3 regions of the Streptococcus huangxiaojuni genome follow, and region 3 is predicted to be linked to each of the others. Evidence: predicted binding sites of a transcription regulator. Region 3 holds the regulator's gene; each other region holds the start of a gene.
What was found. Region 3 encodes HrcA, which represses chaperone genes, less so after heat shock. Its sites were predicted from a motif close to TTAGCACTCNNNNNNNNNGAGTGCTAA; they were not measured.
Positions count from the first base shown of each region.

Region 1 (7,218 bases), on a different contig from region 3:
ACCTGCATTTGAAGTCATGATAATGATAGTATCTTTAAAGCTGACTGTCCGGCCTTGTCCGTCTGTTAAGCGTCCGTCGTCAAGGACTTGCAGGAATGTATGCAGTACATCCGGATGAGCTTTTTCAACTTCATCAAGCAGAATCAGTGAATAAGGGTTTCGGCGGACCTGTTCTGTCAGCTGTCCGGCTTCTTCATAGCCGACATAACCTGGAGGGGCTCCGACCAGTTTAGCAACAGAATGCTTTTCCATATATTCCGACATATCAAAACGAATCATGCTGTCTGCCGATCCAAACAGTTCTATTGCCAGCTGTTTGGAGAGCTCTGTCTTACCGACACCGGTAGGACCGACAAAGAGGAAAGAACCGATAGGGCGGTTAGGTGTTCCTAGACCGACCCGGTTTCGGCGGATAGCCTTGGCAATTCGCTCAACAGCATCATCCTGACCGATAACATGGGCTTTTAAATCATCAGCAAGACTGATAAGCTGTGACTGTTCTTTTTCTTTTAAATCCCCGACCGGAATATTCGTTTTTTGCTCAACGATGGCTTCAATCGTCTTTTCAGTGATAACAGGGACATCCTGCTCATCAACCTTTTGTTTTTGCATTTCCTTATATTTGGCAATCTGATCGCGGAAATAAGCAGCCCGTTCATAGTCTTCATCACGTGTAGCCTGTGCTTTCAGGTTTTCTGCTTCAGTCAGGCGCTGATCGATTTCTTTAGGATCAACAAAATTCAAGGTTAAGTTCATCTTAGAACCGGATTCATCAAGCAGGTCGATGGCCTTATCTGGTAAGAAGCGGTCTTGGATGTAACGGTTTGAAAGAAGAGCAGCAGCTTCAATAGCATCATCGCTGTACTTAACATGGTGATAGTCTTCGTATTTCTTTTGGATACCTTTAAGAATAGTAATGGTTTCAGCAACAGAAGGCTCGTCTACCTTAACCGGCTGCATCCGGCGTTCCAGAGCAGCATCTTTTTCAATAATGCGGTATTCCTTAAGTGTGGTGGCTCCGACTAACTGCAGCTCTCCTCGAGCCAAAGCCGGTTTGAGAATATTTCCAGCATCCATATTGCCGTCACCTGCAGAGCCGGCACCGACAATTTCATGAATTTCATCAATGAAGAGGATAACATCCTGACGCTTGCGAATCTCTTCCATAAGTTTTTGCATGCGTTCTTCAAATTGGCCGCGAATACCTGTTCCTTGAACAAGGCTGACCACATCCAGGCGGATAACCTGCTTGTTTTTCAGTTTTTGCGGAACATTGCCGTCAACAATCTTTTGAGCCAGACCTTCAACAACAGCTGTTTTACCGACCCCGGGCTCACCGATAAGCACAGGATTGTTTTTAGTGCGGCGATTGAGGATTTCAATGAGCCGGACAATTTCTTCATCGCGTCCGATTACAGGGTCAATATCACCTCGGCGAGCAATTTCAGTGACATTGATACCATATTCTTCTAACAGGCCGTTTGGCTGCTGAACTTGCGGACCATTCGGCCGTCCGTTATTGCCGCCTCCGCCTCGGCCGCCCCCAGCCTGTGTAGGAGGCGTGTTGGGGAGCTGCCCGTTGAAGGCTCGGAAATTGTTTAAATCGCCAAAGAAATCATCAAAGAACGGATTGCCTGGATTGCTTTGATCCTGAGGCTGTTTGTTGAGACCACCTAAAATCGTATTGTTAGGGTCAGTTTTCATGATTTGGTAGCAGTTCTGACACAGATCAACTTGTCTTTGCTTACCATTAACATTTGTATATAAGTGAATGGTTGCTTCATTTAGATTACAATTTTGACAGAGCATAAAATAACCTCCCTTGTCATTTTCAATTCGTTTAACCTTGTTTAGTCAAAGATGGTCAAACTTTATATTCATATTATAACACCCCATAAAAAGAATTCAAGTAAAAAGTTTAAAAAATTTAGCACTTTATCCATGAGAGTGATAAAAAATTTTTTCTCAAAAAAACTTGCCAAAAAATGTATAATAATGTAAAATTAATTGTATAAAAATACAGGAGAAAAGCAATGAATGCACCCCTATCTTTTTTAAAAGAGGTTGATTTCAGTAAAGAAGAACTCTTGGAGCTGATTGATTTGAGCCTTCATTTTAAACAGCTAAAAAAAGAGAAAACCCCTCACCATTATTTAGAAGGCCTCAATATTGCTCTTATCTTTGAGAAAACCAGCACACGGACACGGTCGGCCTTTACTGTCGCCGGACAGGATTTAGGTATGCATGTTACTTATCTTGGTTCGGATGAAATCCAGCTTGGCCGCAAGGAGTCTGTTGCTGATACGGCTAAAGTTTTGGGTTCAATGTTTGATGGCATTGAGTACCGTGGTTTTAAACAGGAAGATGCGGAAACTTTGGCTCGCTATGCCGGAGTGCCTGTTTGGAACGGTCTGACTGATACATGGCATCCGACCCAGATGATTGCTGATTTTATGACTTTAAAAGAAGTCTTTGGTTCTTTAGAGGGTCTGCATATCGCTTATGTAGGTGATGGCCGCAACAATGTGGCACACTCGCTTTTGGTTACAGCAGCTATTTTAGGAGTTAATATTACGATTATTGCCCCCGCTTCACTGCAGCCGGAAAAGGAAATTGTTGCGCTTGCTGAGCAGCATAATAACGGGGCTCTTATCAAGATTACAGATGAGCTTGAAGCTGTTGAGGGAGCCGACATGCTCTATACAGATGTTTGGGTATCTATGGGAGAAGAGATTGATTTCAAGGAGCGGATTGACTTGCTGCTGCCCTATCAGATCAATGCAGAACTTCTTGCAAAAACAGGTAAAACTAATACTGTTGTGATGCACTGTCTGCCAGCTTTTCACGACCGTAAAACAGAGATTGGCTTGAGTCTCTATGAAAAATACGGCCTTGCTGAGTTGGAAATTACAGACGACATTTTCCAAAAGCACAGTCCCATTATTTTTCAGGAGGCAGAGAATCGTCTGCACTCAATCAAAGCTATAATGTACTATTCCTTAAAAGAAGGATAAAAGAGAGCATCTTTTCCTGTGAGTTTAGGCTTATTTATGTTAAAATAATAAAGGATAATAAACTTATAGGAGAATAGTCATGGAATCACACTTAGTGAGAATTATCAATCGTCTTGATTTAATGGCGACTGATGGTGCCAATCTTAAACGTAATTTTGAACGCGATGGTGTTGTTGTCGCAGAAGTCTCTTTCAGTAATGAGCCAGAGGCTGGTCCGGTTTTTACCTTACGTGATGTTGAAGCGCATGAGACCTACTCATTTGATAGTATTGATCTTATTGCAATGGAAATTTATGACTTATTGTATTAAACCATAAACAAGGGTCGGAACATTTGTTCCGGCCCTTTTCATTGGGATTTTAGACCATGTTCAATTAGCAAGATACAAAGGCCGTATAAAAATCTGTATGAAAATAGGGGATGGCAAGTGATGCTGGCATCACGCTGACAGCCATCTTTTTCACTAAGATTTTAGGCCGTGTTCAATTCATCAAGATACAAAGCCCGTTAAAAGAGCAAAGCAAAAATGACGGTAAGTCCGAAATCTTTGATTTCGCAGACGCCCCTCTGCCAGGACGGCTAGAAGGGTGCGGTCGGCCGCAGGACGACAAAGCCTTCAGACGGCTACGGCTGACGGTAAGTCCGAAATCTTTGATTTCGCAGACGCCCCCTGCCAGAACGGCTAGAGGGGTGCGGTCAGCTCTTAAGGTACCAGTCTGGGTAGGTTTTCCTGTTTGAAAAAGTCTGTCAGTATAAGGCGCTGCTTGCTTATTTCTCTGAGAAAATACTTTTTGAAAACTAGACAGTTCTTATTCCGTCATTATTTGGTGGATTGTATGTTTATTCAATTAATGGTATAATAAAACAAAATGACAGTATAGAGGAGAAGATAATGGATTTTTCGTTTTTGCCGACCTACTGGGCTTATTTTAATTATGGTGTTTTAGTGACCATTATGATTTCAGCCTGTGTGGTATTTTTTGGGACAATTATCGGTATCTTAGTTTCCCTGCTCAAACGCACTAATATAAAGGTATTTGACTGGCTAGCCAGTTTCTATGTTTGGGTTTTTCGCGGTACGCCAATGGTTGTGCAGATTATGATTGCTTTTGCCTGGATGCATTTCAGCCATGTACCGACAATCGGCTTTGGTGTGCTGGATTTGGATTTCTCCCGTCTGCTTCCGGGGATTATTATCCTGTCTCTTAACAGCGGAGCTTATATTTCTGAAATCGTACGGGCAGGGATTGAGGCTGTGCCTAAAGGTCAGCTTGAAGCCGCATATTCGCTGGGTATTCGTCCGGTGAATGCTATGCGTTATGTTATTTTGCCGCAGGCTTTTAAAAATATCCTTCCGGCTTTGGGGAATGAGTTTATTACAATTATTAAAGACAGCTCGCTTTTACAGACTATCGGCGTTATGGAATTGTGGAACGGCGCTCAGTCGGTTGTGACGGCGACCTATTTGCCAGTCAGCCCGCTTTTGTTCGCTGCTTTTTACTATTTAATGGTGACAACAGTCATGTCGGCTCTGGTTAAAAGACTGGAGAACCGGATGGGACAAGGGAGGTAAGGACTGATGGCAGAAACACTGATTTCAATTAAGAATCTTCATAAATATTTTGGAAAAAACGAAGTGCTGAAAGGGATTGATCTGGATATCAAACAGGGGGAAGTCGTTGTGATTATCGGACCTTCCGGATCGGGGAAATCCACCTTTTTGCGCACCATGAATCTTCTTGAGCTGCCGACTAAAGGCACAATCAGTTTTGAAGGTGTGGATATTACGGATAAGAGCAATGATATCTTTAAGATGCGGGAAAAGATGGGTATGGTTTTTCAGCAGTTCAATCTTTTTCCAAATATGACAGTGCTTGAAAATATTACCTTATCTCCCATTAAAACTAAAGGGTTGGCCGGTGATAAGGCAAAGGAAAAGGCTTTTGAACTGCTGGCAAGAGTTGGTTTGCAGGATAAGGCGGAGGCCTACCCGGCCAGTTTGTCCGGCGGCCAGCAGCAGCGGATTGCTATAGCACGGAGTTTAGCGATGGATCCTGATGTCCTGCTTTTTGATGAGCCCACATCAGCTCTTGATCCGGAAATGGTAGGAGAGGTTCTGTCTGTTATGCAGGATTTAGCAAAATCGGGTATGACAATGGCTATTGTAACCCACGAGATGGGCTTTGCCAGAGAAGTTGCGGATCGTGTTCTCTTTATGGATGAGGGGATCATTGTTGAAGAAGGGAAACCGGAAGCGATTTTTGAAGCAGCTCAGGAAGAGAGGACACGGGACTTTTTAAGCAAAGTTTTATGACGACTAATAAAAAACGCTTGATATTTCTGGCGTTTTTTGAGTTTTAAACTGCAGAAGGGGGGATGAGTCAATTGATTTTGAAAAATGGCACTGTCAGAGTTCCTTATCAAATTATTAGTATTGATCTGCCTGAAGAAAGTGTCAGATATCTGTCTAACTTAGGGGTAAAGGTAGGGGGTCGACTGGAGCTGGTTTCTAAAACGAAAACAAGTGCGATAGTGATGTTAAAGTCCAGCCGCCTTGCTTTTGATGCTTCTATTTTAAGTAAAATTAATGTAGCTGAAATAGAGAATAAGCAGTTAAAGATTCCCTTATCGCAGCTAAAGGCAGGGGAATCTGCTTACATAGCTGATATTCATACAGTTGGTGAAGCTAAACGCCGGTTAATGGATATGGGGCTGACCCGCCATACAAAAGTCTATTTAAGAAAGCGGGCTCCGCTTGGCGATCCGCTTGAACTTAATCTGCGAGGCTATGAACTGACACTGAGAAAATCAGAAGCACAGATGATCAGTGTGGTTAAATTAAATGATAAGGAGACAAGATGACTGAAGTTGCGTTAATTGGCAATCCCAACAGCGGTAAAACCAGCTTGTTTAATCTGCTGACAGGGACAAATCAGCATGTGGGAAACTGGCCGGGAGTCACTGTCGAGCGCAAGAGCGGCAGGGCAAAAGGGAATAAAGAGATAAGTGTGCAGGATTTACCCGGTATTTATTCCATGTCACCTTACAGTCCTGAGGAAAAGGTAGCCAGAGATTATTTGCTGAGCCATCAGGCTGACAGCATTTTAAATGTTGTGGATGCGACAAATCTGGAGAGAAATCTTTACCTGACCACTCAGTTGATTGAAACGGGGATTCCAGTCACCATTGCTCTTAATATGAGCGATGTTCTGAAGCAGCAGAAAAAAACGATTAATCTGGAAAAACTGTCTTATCAAATGGGAGTTCCGGTTGTAGCTACCAGCGCTTTAAAAAATACTGGCACGGTTAAGGCTCTGAATAAAGCCTGCCAGATGACTAAAGCAAGTGTTGAGACAATTCAGTATCCACTCTATGACAGCAAATTTGAGGCGGCTGTCGCACAAATTATTGAGGTGCTGGGGAATACTGTGCCGACAGCTTCCCAACGTTTTTATGCTATTAAACTTTTTGAACGAGATCAGCTGGTTATGGCAGAGCTGGATTTATCTGATTTTCAAAAGAGCGAAATTGCCGATATCATCAGGATAACAGAAGATATTTTTACAGAAGACGCAGAAACCATTGTTATTAATGAGCGTTACGCTTTTATTGAACGTGTCAGCAAGATGGCTCAAAGTCAGGACAGCCATTTTAAAATGACCCTGTCTGATAAGATTGATAAAATCGTTACAAACCGGCTGCTGGCCTTACCTATTTTTGCTTTGGCCATGTTTGTGGTCTACTATTTATCTATTCAAACAGTAGGGACAATTGGCACGGATTGGGTCAATGATGTCCTTTTTGGGGACTATATTCCATCTGCTGCAGCATCTTTTCTTGCTTACTTGCATGTAGAGGCTTGGCTGATTGATTTGATTGTTGATGGGATTATCGCCGGTGTAGGAACCGTTCTGGGTTTTTTGCCTCAAATTTTTGTGCTGTTTATTTGTCTGGGAGTTTTAGAAGATATCGGTTACATGAGTCGGATTGCTTTTGTTATGGATCGGATTTTCAGGCGTTTCGGGCTGTCCGGAAAATCTTTTATTCCTATGCTGATTGCAACAGGCTGCGGAGTTCCGGGAATTATGGCCAGCCGGACAATTGAAAATGAACGCGACCGCCGTATTACAATCATGACAGCAACTTTTATGCCTTGTTCGGCCAAACTCTCAATTATTGCCCTCATTGCCGGTGCCTTTTTCCC
Region 1 covers NZ_JBFQEG010000004.1:33,285-40,502, forward strand. Annotated here, with positions in the region: gene AB3329_RS03760 (ATP-dependent Clp protease ATP-binding subunit) at 1-1,809, opposite strand, end outside; gene argF (ornithine carbamoyltransferase) at 2,034-3,014, shown strand; gene AB3329_RS03770 (YkuJ family protein) at 3,094-3,324, shown strand; gene AB3329_RS03775 (amino acid ABC transporter permease) at 3,907-4,587, shown strand; gene AB3329_RS03780 (amino acid ABC transporter ATP-binding protein) at 4,594-5,328, shown strand; gene AB3329_RS03785 (FeoA family protein) at 5,400-5,876, shown strand; gene feoB (ferrous iron transport protein B) at 5,873-7,218, shown strand, end outside.
Region 1: a site for HrcA is predicted at 1,928-1,954, ahead of AB3329_RS03760 (ATP-dependent Clp protease ATP-binding subunit). Genes of this name have one in related genera too.

Region 2 (7,218 bases), on a different contig from region 3:
TTGTCAGCTCAATATCTCTGATTACCGATTTGTCTAAAGAGATGAAAGTTCCAGTTGTCGGTGGTTCAGCTGATGTTGTAGAAAGCGGTGTGCTCTTCTCTTATGGAGCTGACTACGAAGCGCTTGGCCGTCAGACAGCACAGCTAGCGGTGAAAATTTTAGAAGGCGAAGAGCCAGATAAGATTGCTGCCGAGTATCCAGATACCCTTCAAGTTGTTGTTAATGATGAGATGGCTGAAACGCTGGGGATTGATATCAGTGCCATCAAGGAATAAGAAAACAGATTGAGATTAAGTTATTTTCAAGAGAGGAAATCATGGCAGATATAGTATTATCAAGTATTTCACAGGGCCTGTTATGGTCGGTCATGGCTATCGGGGTTTTCTTAACCTTTCGAATTTTAGATATTGCTGATCTTTCAGCTGAGGGAAGTTTCCCGATGGGTGCTGCTGTTTGTGCCTTACTGATTGTCAAGGGTTTGCACCCTTTTTGGGCGACTGTTGCCGGCATGCTTGGCGGTATGCTGGCCGGTGCTGTTTCAGGTTTTATGCACACAAAGATGAAAATTCCGGCTCTGCTGACAGGGATTATCACGCTGACAGGTCTTTACTCGGTCAATTTGCTGATTTTGGGGCGCTCTAATCTTTCGCTTTCCGGTCAAATTACTTTGGTTAGTATTGTTCAGGACTGGGGCCTGGAAAAAACAACGGCAGTTCTGCTTATTGGGGGAGCGTTTGTGGGAGCGGTCATCCTGAGTTTGGTGATACTGCTCAACACACAAATCGGTTTGGCTTTGCGGGCTACCGGCGATAATCTGGCCATGGGGGAAGCAAACGGCATCAAAGTTGACCGTATGAAAATTCTTGGTTATATGCTGAGCAATGGCTTGATAGCCCTTTCTGGTGCTCTTTTAGCTCAGAACAATGGTTATGCTGATTTGAATATGGGTGTTGGGACGATTGTCATAGGTCTGGCTTCTATCATTCTGGCAGAGGTTGTTATTAAATACCTTCCGCTGGGTCAGCGTTTGCTGTCGATTGTCCTGGGAGCTGTGCTTTACCGCTTGATAATTGTTATTATTTTAGCTATGAATGTTGACGCTCAGATGATTAAATTGGTTTCAGCTCTTCTTTTAGCCCTGATTCTCTATGTCCCTGAAATTCGCAGCAAACTGAAAATTAAGCCAGCCGGTACATTGAAAGCAGAGGGAGAGAAGCGATGAGTTTACTGACATTAACCAATATTCATAAAACTTTTGAAAAGGGAACTGTAAATGAAAATCATGTACTGCGCGGACTGGACTTGAACATTAACCAGGGGGATTTTATCTCTGTTATCGGCGGCAACGGTGCCGGGAAATCTACGCTGCTCAACAGCATAGCCGGTGTTGTTGATATTGATCAGGGGGATATCCTGCTGGAAGGAGAGTCGCTTCGCAAAGAGCCTGTCGCAAAACGGGCCAAAAAAATCAGCCGTGTTTTTCAGGACCCGCGCATGGGGACAGCGACTAACCTGACAATTGAGGAAAATATGGCGATTGCCTATTTCCGCGGTGAAAAGCGCAGTCTCTTCAAAAAAGCTGTGACAGATAAGGACAGAGCGGTTTTTAAAACAGCCTTGTCTGAACTAGGTCTGGGGCTGGAAGACAGACTGAAAACAGATGCAGCTTTTTTATCCGGCGGACAGCGTCAGGCTCTGACTTTGGCTATGGCAACGCTCCTTCGGCCTAAGCTTCTGCTGCTTGATGAACATACGGCAGCGCTTGATCCTAAAACCAGTGACATGGTTATGGCACTTACTAAAAAAATCGTGGAAGAACAGCGGCTGACTACATTGATGATAACGCACAATATGGAGCATGCCATTGCTTACGGCAATCGCTTGGTGATGCTCTATCACGGCAAAATAGTAGTGGATGTCCGCGGCAAGGAGAAAACCTCTCTGACCGTTGCCCAGCTCATGGATCTTTTCCACAAGAACAGCGGGGAAGTACTGGCCGATGATGCTTTAGTTCTCGGATAAAAAAGTATCTGTCTTGAGTTCATCTGTCAGACAGCTGGTCCAGAAAATACAGCTCTCTTCCAATAAAATTTCCGCTGGTTTGTCTAAACCAGCTGTCTGCGGTCTTTGGGCCGCTTTTTTATTTAAAGAGCTGGATAAAAAAACTTTGACTGGTATTTTTCACCGTTGCATCAGCGAAGTCAGACTTTTATTTCCATATTCTTGTGGGATTTTATAAAAAAATGAGTTTTCTTCTTGACTATTTTTGACCAAGTGATACAATAGATTCTGTAAGTTAGCACTCAATGATTAAGAGTGCTAAAAAAAGAAAGTACTATTTTGGAGGTAAAAGGATGTTAAAACCATTAGGTGACCGCGTAGTCTTGAAAGTAGAAGAAGCAAAAGAACAGACTGTCGGCGGTTTTGTTCTTGCTGGCGGCAGCAAGGAAAAGACACAATTAGCAACTGTTCAGGCCGTTGGTGCAGGGACTCGTGCTTTAAATGGTGATTTGATTGAGCTGAGCGTTAAGGTTGGCGATACTGTTGTCTTTGAAGAATTTGCAGGTGTGGAAGTCAAAGATGCAGGTGAAAGCTACCTGCTGGTTCACGAGTCAGATATTCTGGCCGTTGTTCAATAAAAAAGTGATATCAGTCTGTAGGCTGTTGAGCCTGTATTATTAAGAACTTTGAATGACTGTAATATTAATGAGATTTTAGAGTGAGGTAAATAGAGAATGGCAAAAGAAATTAAATTTTCATCAGATGCAAGAAGCAGCATGGTACGCGGTGTCGATACCCTGGCTGATACGGTAAAAGTCACCTTGGGACCTAAAGGACGCAATGTTGTTCTTGAAAAATCTTTTGGCTCGCCTTTGATTACAAACGATGGGGTGACCATTGCTAAAGAAATTGAACTGGAAGATCATTTTGAAAATATGGGAGCTAAACTGGTATCAGAAGTTGCTTCTAAAACTAATGATATTGCAGGTGACGGAACGACAACAGCGACCGTTTTGACCCAGGCAATTGTGCGCGAAGGCTTAAAAAATGTCACTGCAGGTGCTAATCCAATCGGTATCCGCCGCGGAATTGAAACAGCTGTGACAACTGCAGTAGAAGAGTTAAAAGCGATTTCTCAGCCTGTTTCCGGTAAAGAAGCTATCGCACAGGTTGCTGCTGTTTCATCACGTTCTGAAAAAGTTGGGGACTATATTTCTGAGGCGATGGAGAAAGTCGGCAATGACGGTGTTATTACGATTGAAGAATCACGCGGGATGGAAACTGAACTGGATGTCGTTGAAGGGATGCAGTTTGACCGCGGCTATCTTTCTCAATATATGGTAACGGACAACGAAAAAATGGTTGCCGATTTGGAAAATCCTTATATCTTGATTACCGATAAGAAAATTACTAATATTCAGGATGTTCTGCCTTTGCTTGAGGAAATCCTTAAAACCAGCCGTCCGCTGCTGATTATTGCTGACGATGTGGAAGGTGAAGCTCTGCCGACCCTTGTTCTCAATAAAATCCGCGGAACATTCAACGTGGTTGCCGTTAAGGCACCTGGTTTCGGTGACCGCCGCAAGGATATGTTAGAAGATATTGCTGTTTTGACAGGCGGTACAGTGATTACTGAAGACTTAGGTCTTGATCTGAAAGATGCTACAATGGCCGTACTTGGCCAAGCCAATAAGGTTACTGTCGACAAAGACTCCACTGTTATTGTTGAAGGTGCTGGCGACAGTGCCGCTATTGCCAACCGTGTCAGCATCATCAGATCACAAATTGAGACAACAACGTCTGATTTTGATCGTGAAAAGCTGCAGGAACGTTTGGCAAAATTATCCGGTGGTGTTGCAGTCATTAAAGTTGGTGCAGCGACAGAAACTGAACTGAAAGAAATGAAACTGCGCATTGAAGATGCCTTGAATGCGACACGCGCAGCAGTTGAAGAAGGTATCGTGGCAGGCGGCGGAACAGCTTTTGTCAATGTGATGAGCAAAGTCGCTGCTCTGGATTTGGATGGTGATGAAGCAACCGGCCGTAACATTGTGCTGCGTGCTTTGGAAGAACCTGTTCGCCAAATCGCTGTGAATGCCGGCTATGAAGGCTCAGTTGTTATCGAACGTCTGAAAAACAGCCAAGCAGGAACTGGCTTTAATGCAGCCAGCGGAGATTGGACAGATATGGTTGATGCCGGGATCATTGATCCTGTCAAAGTGACTCGCTCTGCTCTGCAAAATGCAGCCTCAGTTGCCAGCTTGATTCTGACAACAGAAGCTGTTGTTGCGGACAAACCGGCTCCTGAATCTGCAGCTCCGGCAGCTCCAGCAATGGATCCTTCAATGATGGGCGGCATGATGTAAATATAAATTCAAGAGGCTGGGACAAAAGTTCCTGCCTCTTGAACTTTTTTAGATGGATGCGTTTGACGCAGTGGTTGATTGGAAGTTCTTATCCCTTGTCGAGCAAGGGATAGCGGCCTCCCTAATCAACTTTGCGGAGGTGGGACAGCAAAATCGAAATCGGCATTTTATGACGATTTACCGATTTTTGTCCCACCCTCTTTTCTGTTTATTTTTGTCTTTTGATTATGATAAGGGGCATTTTTGGGGCACCAGCATGTTTGCTTCGCAATCATCACAAATGTGTAAAAAACATAGGAAAACCTCATTAGGTCTTCGATTATAAAAATGTCTCAGTTTCCTTTGTTTTATGAAACTGATATCGTCTGCTGGACAGCTTTCTGCCTTTAATTGATTGGTATAAGGTTTGTAATAGGACTGTAAGAGAACTTTTGTTATAATGACATTATCAGTATATGCTTTTTAATAAAGGAAGGTTCTGTTTTGGGTAAGAAAATGTGGCTGCAGTTTACCGAAGCTGCAAAGAGACAGTTTGCCAAAAAAGGGGTACAGATAGGTCTGGGTGTTTTTGTGCTGGTCCTTTTGTTTTTGGGAATCTGGGGACGGATGGTTTTTTCTAAAACAAATTTAATCAGGGATTATGTAGCAGCACGAAGCGATCAATCAGGGGATCCATTTGAAAATATTAAAGGTTACTTAGTTTGGGCGGATACCAAGGAAAAGGTAACCAATGATGATGTTAAATATGCCAAGTACAGCCCCATCAGTAAACAGCAGGCCGATGAGCTGAAAGAGGAGCTGGAAAGGGCTGATGAGTCTGATGACTACTATGTTGAGCGAGTGGGCACACGGTTTTTCTTTTTTCCGGATTACCGCATTGCCATGAAACCAATGAGCCTGACCATTAAAACCAATCTGCCTAATATGGATGTTTTGCTCAACCAGAAACGTCTGGCAGCCAGTGATTCTGAGGATTTCAGTGTGACTGTGGACCGCCTGCCGATCGCTGATGATTACACAGCCAGTATTTCCGGCAGATACAATGATAAGACAGTTGAGCTGAGCAAGTCCTATGATGGGGAGAATCCTGTCTTGGATTTATTTGTAACATTTAAGAACTTTACCGTAAACAGTAATTTAACGGATGGTGATTTGTATTTTGGAGAGACTAAGGTCGCTGCTTTGGCTAATGGGACCTACCAGGTTGAAGACTATCCTGTAACTGATTCGGCGGATGCTTATGTGAAAAAAACCTTTGAAGACGGGGATCTTGAGTCTAACAAGCAGCCGCTGGCTGATATTGCCGAAGGCGGGACAGTAGACTTAAATGTCGATAATCTGCTGGATGAGACGGGTGCTGTTCAGTATCTGCAGACTGTCTTTGATCAGCTGTCTGCTTACGCTGAGACCAAGCAGGATCCAAGCAATGTGACTGCAGTCTTTGAAAAGGGCACTGACAATGATTTTTATAAGGCGCTGAAAGAAAGTGTCGCAGATAAACTGGAAAACGACCGCCGTAAGGCTTCTGATTTTACAGTCAGTGATGTGACTTTAAACAGTCTGGAGCAGGTTGGTAAAGAAAGCTATCTGCTAAACTTTGCTGTCAGCTACGCCTTTTATTACGATAAGGCGACGGATACTGATAAAAGCTCCTATGGCAATATCGTTCAGGCGCTGACAGGCCAGCTGACTTTGAAGAAATCTGATTCAGGTTACCTTGTTGCACAGGAAGGACAGAAAAATCTCACCGTCACTTGGGAAGATAATCAGGTTCAAGCAGATCCTGACTTGCCGGAAGGACTTTTAGGCAGCTGGGAAGCTAAACAGTCAGATAAGACTATCAGCCTGACTTTTGCGGAAGACGGTACGGTGACTAAGACAATTGATTATAAAAGCAATAAAAAAGAGGACCGAACAGTCACTGCGGTCATCAGCAGTTTGGAAACAGTAGCCGACAGCACTTACCGCTATGTGTATGAAGCGGGAAGTGACCCGTCAGCTTTTGTTGCGGCGGACAGTCTGGATGACCCTGATAACAGTCAGTATGGTTTCAAGCTGGAAGATTCCAAGCTGACCCTGCTCATCTGGGAAGACGGCAAGGAAAAGACAGATCTTACCTTGAAGAAAAAATAAATGACCCGACTGGAAAGTCAGAAAATTGCATAATAAAAAAGCAACAGTTTTACTCCGCTGTTGCTTTTTAGTATAGAATGAGTATTTAGAGGTATAGCAGGCCTGCTTTTAGCATCTGTTTAATCTCTTTTATCAGTCCGCAGAAGCAAACAGTGCTGCAGCTGTTTTAAAGCTGTCAGATTCTGCCTCAGCCGTTATAGTTTCTAAAGTCAAAGGGTGCCTAAAACTGATTCGGTAAGCATGCAGCATCAGGCGGCTGTGAGCAACCGAACTGTAGAGAGGGTCGCCTATCAGAGCATGGCCGTGGTAGGCCAGATGTACCCGGATTTGATGGGTACGTCCGGTTTCTAAGGAACAGTCCAGCAGGCAGGCTTGTTTATACTGATTCAGCCGTTTGACCTTGGTGACAGCGGTCTGACCGTTTTTTCTGTCAACCAGCCGCTTACGCCGATCATGGCGGTCTCGTCCGATTTTTTCCCGGTAAATGCAGTTATCGCTTGGAAATTCCCCTTGAGCGAGTGCTAAGTAGCGGCGGGCGATCCGTTTTTCTTCCAGCAGACGGTTGAGAATAGGGAGGATAAAAGGGTTTTTGGCAAAGATCAAAACACCGCTGGTTTCCTTATCTAAACGGTGGACAACATAGCAGGTTTGGCCGGTATAGGCCGAAACATGATTGAGCAGGGCAATTTCGCCGGGCTCGTTGCCATGTGTTTTCATG
Region 2 covers NZ_JBFQEG010000030.1:1,185-8,402, reverse strand. Annotated here, with positions in the region: gene AB3329_RS10740 (ABC transporter substrate-binding protein) at 1-275, shown strand, start outside; gene AB3329_RS10735 (ABC transporter permease) at 317-1,222, shown strand; gene AB3329_RS10730 (ABC transporter ATP-binding protein) at 1,219-2,022, shown strand; gene groES (co-chaperone GroES) at 2,355-2,639, shown strand; gene groL (chaperonin GroEL) at 2,736-4,367, shown strand; gene AB3329_RS10715 (zinc ribbon domain-containing protein) at 4,851-6,500, shown strand; gene AB3329_RS10710 (RluA family pseudouridine synthase) at 6,633-7,218, opposite strand, start outside.
Region 2: a site for HrcA is predicted at 2,297-2,323, ahead of groES (co-chaperone GroES). Genes of this name have one in related genera too.

Region 3 (7,218 bases):
GAAAAATCTGTCCCGTCATATGAAATAATCGCCTTATATCGTATCATGCCATTATTTTATCATTTCTCGGCACAGGACTCTAGGATAGATTACAGAAACTGTCCCCAGACAGATCGATCAGCAGCCAGTAAAACCGGAAGTTCTCCCAGCAATTTCACTAAAATAAAGATGCCCCGGATGATTAGCCTACAGCCTAAGACCTAATCGTAAAACCTAAGATAAAATATCGCTCTTATACAGCCTTGTTTAAAATAGCACTATCTGATCACCAATCAAAAAAGAAGAGGTGACCTCGGCTTTAATCCGAGAGTGTTCAGTCCTCTTCTTTTTAAATTGTTATCATTCAAATCTCTTCAAAAGCATCTTTCATTTTATCAAAGAAGCCTTTTTTCTTGGGGTGGACCTTATCCCCCCCAGCTGCTGCAAAAGCTCTCAAAGCTTCTTTTTGAGCATCATTTAGTTTATTTGGGGTTACAATATTGACCGTCACATGCTGGTCACCTTGTCCGTTCCCTCTGAGTTTAGGAGCACCTTTGCCTTTCAGACGGAAGGTTTTTCCGGTCTGTGTACCTGCCGGAATAGTCATCTCAACATTCCCATGAACGGTAGGCACTTCAACTGTATCGCCAAGAGCTGCCTGAACAAAACTAATGTCCATCTGATAATAAATCGTTGAACCATTTCGCTCGAATTGACTGCTTGGCAGGACATTAATAATGACAAACAAATCTCCGTAAGGACCGCCGTTAAATCCAGCTTCTCCTTGACCCTGCAGACGAATTTGCTGTCCGGTTTCGACACCGGCAGGAATTTTCACAGACACTTTATGCGTCTGTGTCTGATGGCCTGTTCCATGACATGTTGCACAAGGCTCTTTAATTTCTTTACCGGTTCCATGGCAGACATCACAAGTCACCTGCCGGCGCATCATTCCAAGAGGAGTTTGCGTATCAACATTGATAACACCTGAACCGTGACACTTCGAACAAGTCACCGGACTTGTTCCCGGCTTAGCACCTGTCCCTGCACATGTTGCACAGGAAGACTCTCTATTGTAGCTGACTTCCTTCTCAATTCCAAAGACAGCTTCCTCAAACTGAAGATTAAGACGGTACTGCAAATCATCTCCCTGACGGGGAGCAGAAGGATTGCGGCTGGTTCCGCCGCCAAAGAAACTTGAAAAGATATCTTCAAAACCGCCAAAGCCGCTGCTGTCAAAGCCACCAAAGCCGCCGGCATCTCCGCCAAAACCGCCTTGGGCACCAGCAGAGCCGTATTGGTCGTAATTAGCACGTTTTTGCGGATCTCCCAGAGTTTCATATGCCTCTTGAATATCTTTGTATTTTTGCTCAGCACCAGCTTCTTTATTTATATCCGGATGATATTTCTTGGACATCTTGCGATAAGCTTTTTTTATCTCATCCTGAGAAGCATCCTTTGATACCCCTAAGCGTTCATAAAATTCAGTATTATTCATATTTATATCCTTTATTCAAAAACAGAGGTTGCTGCTTTTTCTCAACCTCTGATTTATATGATTGATTTTATGGCGTAAAAAGCAATTCACTGATTCTGTAGTTTAACATTTTTCAGACTTCTCTCAGTCAAAGCAGGCTGTCTTTTCGACAGCAATGCCAATCCAAGGACAGCCCGCATTTTATTAAATCCTCAAACAGGCCGTGAGATCTTTTCACAGCCTGACAAGGAAAACCACTGAGTAAAAACGTTAAACTAGCTGAGTAAAACCTTATTTTTCAGTGAACTCGCCATCAACAACATCATCGTCGCCGCTCTTATTATCTGAAGCTCCTTCTGTTTGGTTGCCGTCTGCTTCTGCTTGAGCTTGCTGAGCCGCTGCTGCTTGTTCATAAAGTTTCACTGCTAAAGCTTGTGATTTTTCATTAAGCGCTTCTAGCTTAGTTTTCATGTCATCCAGATTTCCGGATTCTTGAGCCGCTTTTAATTCATCAAGGGCAGACTGAGCAGCGTCGCGTTCAGTGTCAAAACCTTTGCCTTCAGTTTCCTTAATCGTTTTTTCAGTCGCAAAGATAGCCTGATCCACTTCATTTTTAAGATCGACTTCTTCTTTGCGCTTAGCATCTGCTTCAGCGTTCGCTTCAGCATCCTTCATCATGCGGTCAATCTCTTCTTCACTTAAGCCATCATTAGACTTAATGACAATGTGTTGTTCTTTTTGTGTTCCAAGATCTTTAGCTTTTACCGAAACAATCCCGTTTTTATCAATATCAAAAGTCACTTCAATTTGTGGTACACCGCGAGGAGCAGCCGGAATATCAGTCAGCTGGAAGCGGCCAAGTGTTTTATTATCTGCGGCCATAGGGCGTTCCCCTTGAAGCACGTGAATATCCACTGCAGGCTGATTGTCTGCTGCTGTAGAGAAGACTTGTGATTTAGACGTTGGAATAGTTGTGTTGCGGTCAATCAGTTTTGTGAACACACCGCCCATTGTTTCAATACCCAGTGACAGCGGAGTAACATCAAGCAGGACGACATCTTTTACATCACCTGTAATCACACCGCCTTGAATAGCAGCCCCCATAGCAACAACTTCATCAGGGTTAACAGACTTATTAGGCTCTTTGCCTGTTTCTGCTTTAACAGCTTCAACAACTGCAGGGATACGTGTTGATCCGCCGACAAGGATAACTTCGTCAATTTCAGACAATGACAGCCCAGCATCGGAAAGTGCTTGACGAACCGGTGTTTTAGTCCGTTCAACCAAGTCACTTGTTAAATCGTCAAATTTAGCACGCGAAAGATTTGTTTCCAAATGCAGAGGGCCAGCTTCACCAGCGGTGATAAACGGCAGGCTGATTTGCGTTTGTGTTACTCCTGATAAATCCTTTTTAGCTTTTTCAGCAGCATCTTTCAGACGTTGAAGAGCCATCTTGTCTGCTGCTAAATCAATACCGTTTTCTTTCTTGAATTCTTCAACCAAGAAATCAATAATTTTTTGGTCGAAGTCATCTCCGCCCAGTTTATTATCTCCGGCAGTGGCCAACACATCAAAAACACCGTCTCCTAACTCAAGAATTGAGACGTCGAAGGTTCCTCCGCCTAGGTCAAAGACTAAAACTTTTTCATCTTTATCTGTCTTATCAAGGCCGTAGGCAAGGGCAGCTGCAGTAGGTTCATTGATAATACGTTCTACCTCAAGTCCTGCAATTTTACCGGCATCTTTTGTGGCTTGACGCTGTGCATCGTTAAAGTAAGCAGGAACCGTAATAACAGCTTTGTCTACCTTTTCTCCAAGATAATCTTCGGCATAACCTTTAAGATACTGTAAAATCATAGCTGAAATTTCTTGCGGTGTGTATTCTTTCCCATTAGCCGCAACTTTTTCCGAGGTTCCCATTTTAGATTTAATGGAAAGAACAGTTTCCGGATTTGTAACCGCCTGCCGTTTAGCAGCATCTCCTACAATGATTTCACCGTTTTTAAAAGATACTACTGAAGGGGTCGTACGATTGCCTTCCGGATTTGCAATAATTTTACTTTCAGTTCCTTCAAGAACTGCTACCGCTGAGTTAGTTGTTCCTAAGTCAATACCAATAATTTTAGACATAAATACATTACCAAGAACCAGCCAAATACAGATTTTCGCAATCCGGCTTATCAAGAAAACGGCAAAGACCGACTCTCTAGGTTCTCTTTCCTTTCAATTTTTCTATTTCTTTTTACTTATAGTTTTATGACATTGCGGTCGAATAGCCAAAGCCTCAAATCAAAAACAATAGCTCAGCACAGCAAACTGCTGCCCCTTGCTTTTTTTTATAGAAGACTTCTTAGTTATAAACAATGACCATAGCTGGCCTGAGCAAACGTTCATGCAGTTTGTAACCCTTTTGCAGAACCTCTGCAACAGTATCGGCCGGATGCTCATCATCTGCCGGCAAAGTTTGAACGGCCATATGGAAATTGTGGTCAAATTGGCCAACCTCAACTTCTTCCACGCCTTCTTCTTTCAAAGCCTGCAGCAGGCTTTCCTGAACCATTTCAAGTCCCTTTTTAACATCATCTGTCAGCCCTTCTACGGCCAAAGCACGCTCAAGATTATCCAAGCTTGGTAAGATAGCCTTTGCTAAATCTTGAGAGCGGTAGCGCTGCAAATTTTGCCGTTCCTCATTTGCCCGACGCTGAACATTTTGCATTTCTGCGTGAGCACGCAGGTATTTATTCTCAAAATCCTCTGCCCGCTCATTGGCCAGTTGCAGTTCCGACTTTTCAGGAGTTTCCTCCGCAGTTTCCTGTACTGAATCATCGGTCACTGTATCTGCTGCTTCAGCCTCTTTTTCAACTTCTTCATTTTTTACATCTTCTGCCAAGATTTCAACCTCTCTCTTTCTACTTAATTAACCTCGTAATGATTGCTGTTGAGGTAGCGGTAATAATCGCCCAGTTTCATAACTAAGACACGGCCAATCACATTAACCAAACTGACACTTCTTCGATAATCCATGTCAATCGGGCCGATTAAAGCCAACAGACCGAAACCTCTATAAGGAATCAGATATTTGTGTGTTAAAACCGTAACATCAGCCAAAGCAGCTTCTTTACTGTCACCAACCTGAACACTGCCCATCTCATCTTCCTGTATACTGCTGCGCAAAGCAAGTGCAACACGCTGCGGATCATCCAGAAACTGATACGTTTTTAGCTCTGCATATTCCAGTGAGTTAACTTTACCGCTCACAAAAACAGACTCTTTGAATAACTCAGCAAAAATATAATCAAACAGATCTAAAACATTATCAGTCACAGTAAAGTACTTTTGCACAATCTGCGGAATCTCTGTTCTTAATTTGTAGTGGATATCCATAACTGACCGGTCAAGCAGGCGCTCGTCCACAATTTCCTTTAAGATTAGCAAATCGCGTTTCAGAAAATTTTTGGGAATAGCAAACTGTACTGTGGCAGGCTTTGATTCATCGAGCGTTAAAATTGCCAGAGCATCATGGTTGCTTAGCTGGACAATCTCAAAGCCCGTCAGCTTCTGTCTGGCCGGTTCCACATCAAGCACGACAGCAGTATACCCTGTCATTTCTGACAAAACATGACTGGCCCGCTGTAAGAGATCTTCCAGTTTGAAAGCCTCAAAATCAAATGCTTTAACAACCCGGTAAACATCTTGCTCATTAACACTGTCAAAACTGAGTGAGTGTTCGACAAAATACTTAAAACCAGCTGGGCTGGGCATACGACCGCTTGAAGTATGAGCTTTTTCAAGCAAACCTAATTTTTCAAGCTTGGCCATATCATTTCTAATTGTCGCGCTGCTTGAATCAATAAGTGTCTGCAGTTTTTTGGAGCCAATAGGTTCATGAGTTTGAGTAAACATTTCAATAATAAGATTTAAAATATCATTTTGCCGCGGAGTAATCACAAACCAATCCCCCTTCCAAATCATTTGGAAATTAGCACTCTTCAAGTAAGACTGCTAACTTATGTCTTTATTATACTCTTTTTAGCAGACCTGTCAAGAAAAAAATGCAAAAATTTAGCACTCTTTTAAAAAGAGTGCTAAATTTTTCAATCGTATTGTGTTAAATCATTTTTTTCAATAACCTGAGTGAGTTTTGAAGCATAATCAGGATCTGTACTAAAGCCGGACCCTTGCAAAGACTGAGCCGGGCCCTTATACCCCTTTAAGGTAGCCATTTGCGTGTAGAGCTTATCTCCCCAAAGATCACCGGATTTCAGTAAATCCAAGTAATCATAAATAGCTTCATCCCAGGAATGATAAATTTTAAACCGCACATTTTGTTCTTGCCAAACATTATCTATATATAATTCATCTTTTAACAGCACTGAATTATCACCGGCCTGCGCTCTGATACCAAATAAATTATGATATTTGACTGCCAGCAAATCCCTACCATAATCCGAAGCTAAAACAGCCTGACCAAGAACAAGCGAAGGACGTAAACCATAAGATGCAGCCGCCGTCTGAACAGTAGGAGCTATTTCTTTAATAAATTCTTCTTTTGTATAAGCAACAGCCTGTTTTTGTCTGCTGTCAGGAATATTGTCCCGCAGTGACAAAGGCAGTGGAACAGTCAAGATAAAAAGTAAAACAAAAGCAAGAAAGTATCTGAGAGAAAGCCGTCTTCTCAATTAATCACGCTCCTTTAACAAAGCAATATATTCTTCTAAACAAAGATTATTTTTTGTCATATACCGAGCGGATTCGGTCCCGACATACCGAAAGTGCCAGTCCTCATAGCCCACTCCTGTAAAGCTTGTTTTTTCTTCAGGAAAACGCAAAACAAAACCGTAATCAGGCGCAAGCTCAGCTATTTGGGCTACTACATCAGGGTCACTGGCATTTAAATAATCTACCGTACTCATATCAATGGCCAGACCTGTTTGATGCTCACTGGCCCCAGCAGGCTGAGAGTAGGTTTTGACTAGTTCTTCAGCCTGACTTTGGGTTAAACTGGGGTCGTCAGCCCGCTCTTGGCTGACATAGTTATCAAACAGTTCTTCCTGATAGGCTACACTGCGATAACCCGATATAAGATGTTCACTGCTGTCAACCGCCTGAGCGGCCGCCAAAAATTCCCGAACATTGTCTGCAATACGGGAGTCAACCGCTACACCATCAACTTCAGTCAAACTCGGATTCATTTCAGCAGTAATGTTGTCACGATTAACAAGAACCAATTCCCAGTCATCTGCCGACACATCAGGTAAAGCAGCAACTGTCTGTTCTTTGCTGGCAGCAACTGATGATGAAGAACTTGAAGTCAGTGGGCCGTCTTTACTCTCCTCCTGATAATTGAAGAGATAAACAGTCATAGCCGCAACCGCTAACACTATCAGAAATAATGTAAAAGTCAGTAAATTTCTTTGTTTCATGCGTTTTCTACGTCTTCTAAGATCTTTCTTCCTATTTGCCGGTAAGACATATCACCAACGGTCTCAAGTATAAACCGGCCGTCCTCATAATTAGCAACAGTAACCGAACCATTATCCAGAGAAAGCCGTGGCTGATTAGGTTCCACCAGCCAGGCAAAGGTATTGATGGTCATACCATGACTGACAACAATAGCATTGCCGCCGCCTTGCTCCTCCATTTTTACAGCAATCGCTTCAAATCCATCATAAATCCTTTTTCGCAGAACAGGCCAAGGCTCTGCCCAGTTAGCAGTATCTACTTCAACAAGACTTTCAGCCAGCTCAGGATAAGGAACATCC
Region 3 covers NZ_JBFQEG010000017.1:36,770-43,987, forward strand. Annotated here, with positions in the region: gene truA (tRNA pseudouridine(38-40) synthase TruA) at 1-47, opposite strand, end outside; gene dnaJ (molecular chaperone DnaJ) at 344-1,477, opposite strand; gene dnaK (molecular chaperone DnaK) at 1,748-3,586, opposite strand; gene grpE (nucleotide exchange factor GrpE) at 3,807-4,346, opposite strand; gene hrcA (heat-inducible transcriptional repressor HrcA) at 4,370-5,404, opposite strand; gene AB3329_RS08975 (glycoside hydrolase family 73 protein) at 5,551-6,135, opposite strand; partial or broken gene AB3329_RS08980 (M15 family metallopeptidase) at 6,136-6,720, opposite strand; gene AB3329_RS08985 (histidine phosphatase family protein) at 6,876-7,218, opposite strand, start outside.